Sporosarcina pasteurii: one gene and its partner. The protein of the gene in region 1 interacts with the protein of each later gene in a pairwise test. Links are inferred from orthologs where the notes say so. Each region holds a gene or a part of one and is shown in the gene's direction. Other genes may lie near its edges. The genes, in order: AB1H92_RS00620 and AB1H92_RS03595.

Region 1 (3,331 bases):
AGAACACAAGAGATTAGTGGAACCGGACTTGGCTTGTCAATTGTTCAAGAAGTCGTTCTTTTACATGGTGGAGAGGTTGTCATAGATAGCAAGCGCGGGGATGGCACGGCTTGTATTGTTACACTTCCCAAGATGTAATGTTAAGTTAATCTTCCGTTCATGTTGGTTGTTTATGATAAATATATAACAACAACACGGGAGGAATTTAGGATGCAAAGAACATGGAGTTTACGTCTAATTCGTCTGTCAGCGATTTTTGGGTTGATTGGGACAGTGTTAGGATCTCATATGGCAGGAGCGGGCTCATACGCATTTCGTCCAATCCATGCGCATATTTTATTAGTTGGCTGGTTGTCTATGTTTGCTTGGGGAATCTTTTATAAAGTTTACTCAGTACGAGCTAACAAACTTATCAATTTTCAAGGTTGGACAGCAATCATTGGTTCCATTGGTTTAACGCTTGGTATGTGGCTGCAATTTTTAAAGCCATTTAATGTGAATGAAGTGTTTTCTCTAATTCTCTATATTGTTGGAGGGACAATTTTACTTGTAAGTTTTGCCTTATTTGTTATCGTCACATTCCTTACTGATAGAGAAGGCAAACGATCATGTTAAAAGGTCAGCGATTTTGGTGGCTATCTATTGTCCTTTGGGTTTCTTTAACTGTTGCTTTGTCAGGATTAGCACCAGGCGCAAAGGAGTTTGCAGAAGCGAATAAAGATGCTGGATTACCAGCTGATGCTGAAGCAATCATTGCGGATCGGCAACTAGAGAAATACTTTCCACAAGATGGCGGCATGCCGTTATTCTCAGTTCTTCATAAAGAAGAAGGTTTGACAGACGAGGATATTTTAGAGTTTGCTCAAGCACTTGAGGCACTTGAAACAACTACTTCATTTGGTAAAATCGTTGTCCCTTCGTTGGTGGAATTAGCGCCTGAACAACGCGTAGCGTTTCTATCAGATAATAAAAAAACATTTTTTTCATCAATTACATTGCCTGAAGGATTAGAGGGCAGTGATATACACGAATTAATGAATTCCATAAAGGAAGACGTGGCAAAGCATGTTGATGCGGATGTTGAGTTATCATGGACGGGACCCGCGGCAATTGCAGCAGACGCGGTTGAGTTATTTAGCCGTGCAGACGTTGTGCTCTTACTATCAACGATTGGTATCATTTTGATTTTATTACTCGTTATCTATCGCTCACCGCTTCTTACACTAATTCCGCTTGTTGCAGCGGCGATTGTGTACGCAGTAGTAGATCGAGTCATTGGAATATTCGCTTCTGCGGGGTTATTTACGGTTGAAAGTCAGGCTCTTTCAATTATGACAATTTTATTATTTGCGGTAGTAACGGATTACTCATTGCTCATTTTTTCACGTTACCGTGAAGAATTAAAGCGACATGAATCTGTCCATGAGGCTATGCGAGAGACGATGCGTCATATCAGGGAGCCGATTTTCTTTAGCGGAAGTACGATAGTTCTTGGCGTTGCAACGTTATTTTTTGCGATTTACGAACCATACCGTAATTTTGCACCAGCCTTTGTCATTGCGGCTGCAGCCATGCTCATTGCAGGACTAACATTATTGCCGGCTCTATTTGCAGTTATCGGAAGAAAAGCATTCTGGCCTGTTATTCCGAAATACGGCGAGGAAACGAAGGAAAAGAAAACGATTTGGGGTAAAGTTGCAAATACAGTAACGAAACGCCCTGTGCTCTTTATGATTCCCATTACACTTCTACTCCTACTAGGTGCTTGGAATGTCACAAATATGAAGGAATCATACGATTTAATCGATTCATTCCCAGCGGACTTATCTTCGCGTGTCGGTTATGAACGATTATCAGAGTCGTTTTCACCGGGAAGTCTTGCTCCTGGGACATTATTATTTGTTTCTGATCAAGAATTAGAAGCGAAAGGCTTACAAACGATCGTGGATAAAATCAAAGAGAAATCTGGCATTGAAAATGTATCTGTTTTTGGCAATCCGTTATCGGAGGACGGTAAAAGTGCTAAGTTCTCTATTACATTTGCGGGGAATCCATATGATGTAAAAGCTTTTGATACTGTCCTTGAAATTCGCGATGAGAGCCAGGACATGTTAAAAGATGCCGGATTAACAGACGCAGAGTTATATGTCGCAGGGGAAAGTGCGAAGTATGCGGATTTGAGAGATATTGATAAACGTGATACAACGCTAGTGATGGTCATGATGACAATTCTTATTACGATTATGTTAGGATTACAAACGCGATCAATTGTAGCGCCCATTTATATGATGGGGACAATATTATTGTCGTATGCGGCAACACTTGGGTTATCCATCTTCTTGTTTGAACAATTTTTAGGACTTGAAGCAGTTAGTTATCGAATTCCGTTATATACATTCGTATTCTTAATTGCGCTTGGGGTCGATTACTCGATTATGCTCATCGCAAGAATCCGTGAAGAAATGAAAGTGATGCCATTTGAAAATGCGGTTCGCCGAGGGTTGGAAAGAACAGGTGGCGTCATTAGTTCTGCGGGACTGATTCTCGCTGCAACATTCCTCGTATTGGCGACCATGCCCCTATATGAACTTAAATTATTCGGGTTCATTATGGCTCTGGGAATATTGATAGATACGTTTATTGTTCGGCCACTCCTTATTCCGACAATTCTAGTCAAGCTAGGTAAATGGAGTTTTTGGCCGAAGAAAATAAAATAGTCATGAATAGTAACAAGAGGAGAGTGATGCAAGCTCTGCCTCTTGTTATTTTTTTAAGCGATTGTATTGCTTCACAATAAAATCAAACGCTTATTTTTTATACGTAGTAAGTCGGCAAGGGTTGTAATCCCTTTTCGTTCTAACCGTTTGATAATTTCAACAAACAAATGAGCGGTTGTTAACGCATCGCCAAGTGCGCGGTGGCGTTCAAATATTTTAGTTCCGAAAAGCTTTGCATATTCTTCTAAGTCGAGGGCTTTTAATTTTGGCATGATATGCTCAATTAACTCATAAGTATCAAAAGTTGAAGGCAATTCAACCGAATGTTTTGCCCGGTGGAGTTCTTTTTTAATGACCATTGTATCGAAAGTCAAATGGTGACCCACCCAACAATTACTATTATTGTCTTCAACAAACTGAAAGTAATTTTTAATTGCCTCAAGGGAATTCGGTGCGTCTTTAACATGATGTTGTTCAATAGAAGTGAGTGTTGTAATATGTGCAGGGATTTCACGAGACGGATTCGCAAATGTTTGGAAGGTTTTATCTGTCACTTCCATTTGTTCAACATGAACAGCGCCAATCTCAATCAGCCGATCATGTGTTTCAATTGC
Region 2 (4,001 bases), 660 kb from region 1 along the record:
TCTTGTAACTGATAGGTTCTTCTTCTCATATTGTTCATAAGCTGTAACATTTCTTCATTAATTGGATTTGTTTGCTCTCTCATTTGCATTAAAATAAAATCCGAATAACGTGCGATTTCTTCGAATTGAACCTTAAAAAACAACTTCAGTCGTTCACGTGCTTCAATATTGATATCTTTTAGTTCGGCCATTCTTTTCATTAATTTATTTGTAAAGTATTCAAAGATCGAGAACAATAAATTATCTTTCGATTTGAATGAAAGGTAGAATGAACCTTTTGAGATCCCACAAGCATCTGTTATATCTTGCACGGACGTTGCATCAAAACCTTTTTCCGCAAATAATTCTGCTGCCTTTTCAATAATTAATATTTTTCTATCTGTCAAATTTACAACCCCTCAGCCTTTCAATGATTGTAAGTACCGTTATGCCTGACCTTTGACTGACCGGTCACTTCTAGTTTGCATTCACTTTCATTGTCAGTACTATTACTATCTCCATAGTTGTATAATGGTATTCGTTGACTTCTGACCAAGCAGTCATTAATATGAATCTATAGTCTAGCTCATTCTACTTAATAGAGGTAATTTACATTTACTTAGAGCTACATAAGTTCTATGACTGACTAGTTAGTTCTATCATAATGCACACGTTGCAAATGGTCAAAATTATTCCTTGGAGGTACTTATGAAATCAATTGTCAATTTTGTAATGAGAAATAAACTCGCGGTTTGGCTCCTGACAATTATTATTACAGTAGCCGGACTTTATTCAGGCACACGTATGAAACTGGAAACGATTCCTGATATTACGATCCCAGTCGTTAGCGTAACGACAATTTATCCAGGGGCTACCCCAGATCAAGTAGCTGATGAGATCTCGGATCCTTTAGAAAAGGCAGTCGCGAATGTAAGCGGTGTGTCTTCTGTTAATTCAACCTCTTATCAGAATGCTTCTTCCCTGCAAATCGAATTTAGCTTTGGGACAGATATGGAGAAAGCAGAAAGCGAAGTAGAAGAGGCATTAAAAAATATTCAGCTTCCTGAAAATGCGATGGAACCTGACGTTGGAAGGATTAGCATTAACGCCTTCCCTGTTTTAGCAGTAAGTGTTTCTGATAGTGATGCTAGTTTAGAAGAGTTAACGAGAAAAGTAGAAGACTCCTTAGTCCCTAGCCTAGAATCAATCGAAGGTGTTTCGAGTGCATCCATCTCAGGACAGCAAATCGAAGAAATCCGTCTAACATTTGATAAAGAAAAAATGGCTTCTCTTCATTTAGATGAAGAAACGGTTAAAATGATCATTAAAGGCTCCGATATCAAAATGCCATTAGGTTTATTCCAGTTCGGAGACGAGGAACAATCTGTGATTGTAGATGGAAAAGTAACGACAGTGGATGACTTTAAAGAAATTTTAATCCCTGTAATGCCAGCTGGAGTAGGCAACCAAGGTGATATGGAAGGAACAGTTCCACCCTCCGGACAGAAGACTGGATTGCCAACTGTTACATTAGGTGAAATCGCAAAAATTGAGCTTGTCGGAAAAGCTGAATCGATTTCCAGAACGAATGGTAAAGAAGCCATTGCCGTTCAAATTATCAAAGCACAACAATCGAATACTGTTGATGTTGTCAATAAAGTAAAAGACGAAATCAAGCAGTTCGAAAAAGAACATAAAGGTGTAACAATTGCCACAACGCTTGACCAAGGTGAACCAATTGAAGAATCCGTTGATACTATGCTCAATAAAGCATTATTTGGTGCACTTTTTGCGGTCCTAATTATCATGCTTTTCTTACGTAATTTCAGATCAACAATTATTTCAATCGTGTCCATTCCGATGTCACTCCTAATCGCGGTTATCTTCCTAAATTTAATGGATATTACCTTAAATATGATGACACTCGGTGCAATGACTGTAGCAATTGGCCGTGTCATAGATGACTCGATTGTCGTTGTAGAAAATATTTATCGAAGAATGCACTTACCGAATGAAAAATTAACAGGCAGAGCACTAGTCCGTGAAGCAACGCTACAAATGTTTAAACCCATTACTTCATCGACGCTTGTAACAGTGGCCGTTTTCCTTCCAATCGGTTTAGTTGGCGGGATGGTCGGAGAGTTATTTATGCCTTTTGCATTAACGATTGTCTTTGCGTTACTCGCTTCTTTGATTGTTGCAGTTACGATTGTCCCTATGCTCGCTCATTCTTTATTCAAGAAAGAGCTATATACAGATAGTGGCGTTCACAAAGAACATAAAGGTAAAATGGCAACTGCTTACGAGAAAATGTTGAACTGGACATTGAATCATAAAGTCATCACGTCCATTATTTCTATTGCATTGCTCGTCGGAAGTTTATTTTTAGTGCCCGTTATCGGCGTAAGTTTCCTCCCTGACGATGAACAAAAGATGATGTATATTACGTACACGCCTGAACCAGGGGAAACTTTAGAGACAGTCAACAAAAACGTCCAAAAAGCTGAAAAGTATTTAGCAGATTTAAAAGACGTTGAAACAATTCAAGTTTCTGTTGGCGGAGAAAATCCAATGTCACCCGGCGCATCAAACGGTGCATTGATGTTCGTTATATTTGATAATGACACGAAAAACTTTACGAAGGTCACCGAAGATACGATGGAAGAACTTCAATCTTTAGACACACAAGGCGAATTTAAACCACAAGACTTCGGTATGGGTGGTGCAAGTAATGCACTAAGCTATTACGTTTATGGCAATCACATTGATGATATTGAACCAGTTATTAAGGAGATTGAATCCATCTTAAATGACGAAGCTGATTTAGCAGACGTTAAAACAAGTTTGGCAAAATCCTATAAAGAATACAAACTCGTTGCCGATCAAGAAAAACTAACTCAATTTGGATTAACGACAGCCCAAATCGGGATGGAATTAAACCCAATGAAGCAACGTGAAGTATTAACGAAAATTACAAATGGGAACAATACCATAGATGTAGTTGTGGCCACGGAAGAAAAAGAACATCAAACAATTGATGATTTATTGAAAGAAACAGTCCAATCTCCTTTCGGAATGGAAATCCCAATTTCTGAATTTGTTGAAGTACAAGAAGGAACAACTTCAGATACGGTTTCTCGCCGAAACGGAAAGATATTCGCAAGCGTTTCAGCAACGATTACTGAAAAAGACATTGCTAAAGTTTCAATGAATGTGCAGAGCAAAATTGATGAATTATCACTACCTGATGGTGTAGAAATCAATACAGCCGGTGTGACGGAAGATATCGCGGAAGCATTTACACAGCTTGGCTTAGCCATTCTAGCGGCGATTGCCATTGTATATCTCATTTTAGTCATTACATTTGGTGGCGGACTTGCACCATTTGCCGTTCTCTTCTCCTTACCATTCACGGTTATTGGAGCACTCGTCGGATTATTAATTGCTGGTGAGACGATTAGTGTATCTTCCATGATTGGCGTATTGATGCTAATCGGAATCGTTGTTACAAACGCTATTGTTCTCATCGACCGCGTCATTAACATGGAACAACAAGGGTTGTCTACGCGTGAAGCGATTCTTGAGGCAGGAACAACCAGATTACGTCCTATCTTAATGACAGCCATCGCAACAATCGGTGCGCTCGTTCCACTTGCAATTGGTGCAGAAGGTAGCGGTCTAATTTCAAAAGGACTCGGAATTACTGTCATTGGCGGTCTCACAAGTTCAACACTTCTCACGTTGATTTTCGTACCACTTGTTTATGAACTGTTTAGCAGATTCCGTAAAAAGAAAAAAGCATATGAAAATGATTGATATAAATATTTAAGTATCAGCTTTAATATGGAATATGTGTCCAGGATATAAAATTCTGGACACGGCTTTTTATTTTGACTAACTTTTTTAGGATTCTAGTATCGTTTATTTGGATTTGTGCGGATTGATTAATCCCAGTGATATATTATTTTTGTTCAGTCTACTTCAGACTTAACGAAGTTTTTTGATTTATCTACTAAAAGGGT

The links.
Region 2: the proteins of AB1H92_RS00620 (region 1) and AB1H92_RS03595 interact in binary tests that used the Bacillus subtilis proteins (3 or more experiments, as listed by UniProt). The link is inferred for Sporosarcina pasteurii from one-to-one orthologs.

Annotation. Positions count from the first base shown.
Region 1 is NZ_CP160452.1:124,102-127,432, forward strand. What follows is about bases 164-3,162. They hold AB1H92_RS00620 (MMPL family transporter), read left to right. Parts: upstream 164-608; coding sequence 609-2,717; downstream 2,718-3,162. Other genes in these bases: AB1H92_RS00615 (hypothetical protein), read left to right, coding at 211-615; AB1H92_RS00625 (PolC-type DNA polymerase III), read right to left, coding at 2,789-3,162. Also shown: AB1H92_RS00610 (HAMP domain-containing sensor histidine kinase), read left to right, coding at 1-138; more of AB1H92_RS00625, read right to left, coding at 3,163-3,331.
Region 2 is NZ_CP160452.1:786,883-790,883, reverse strand. The notes cover bases 327-3,995. They hold AB1H92_RS03595 (efflux RND transporter permease subunit), read left to right. Parts: upstream 327-687; coding sequence 688-3,795; downstream 3,796-3,995. Other genes in these bases: AB1H92_RS03600 (TetR/AcrR family transcriptional regulator), read right to left, coding at 327-386. Also shown: more of AB1H92_RS03600, read right to left, coding at 1-326. UniProt on the Bacillus subtilis protein: Required for self-resistance to surfactin, an antimicrobial lipopeptide surfactant produced by B.subtilis. Also required for swarming motility.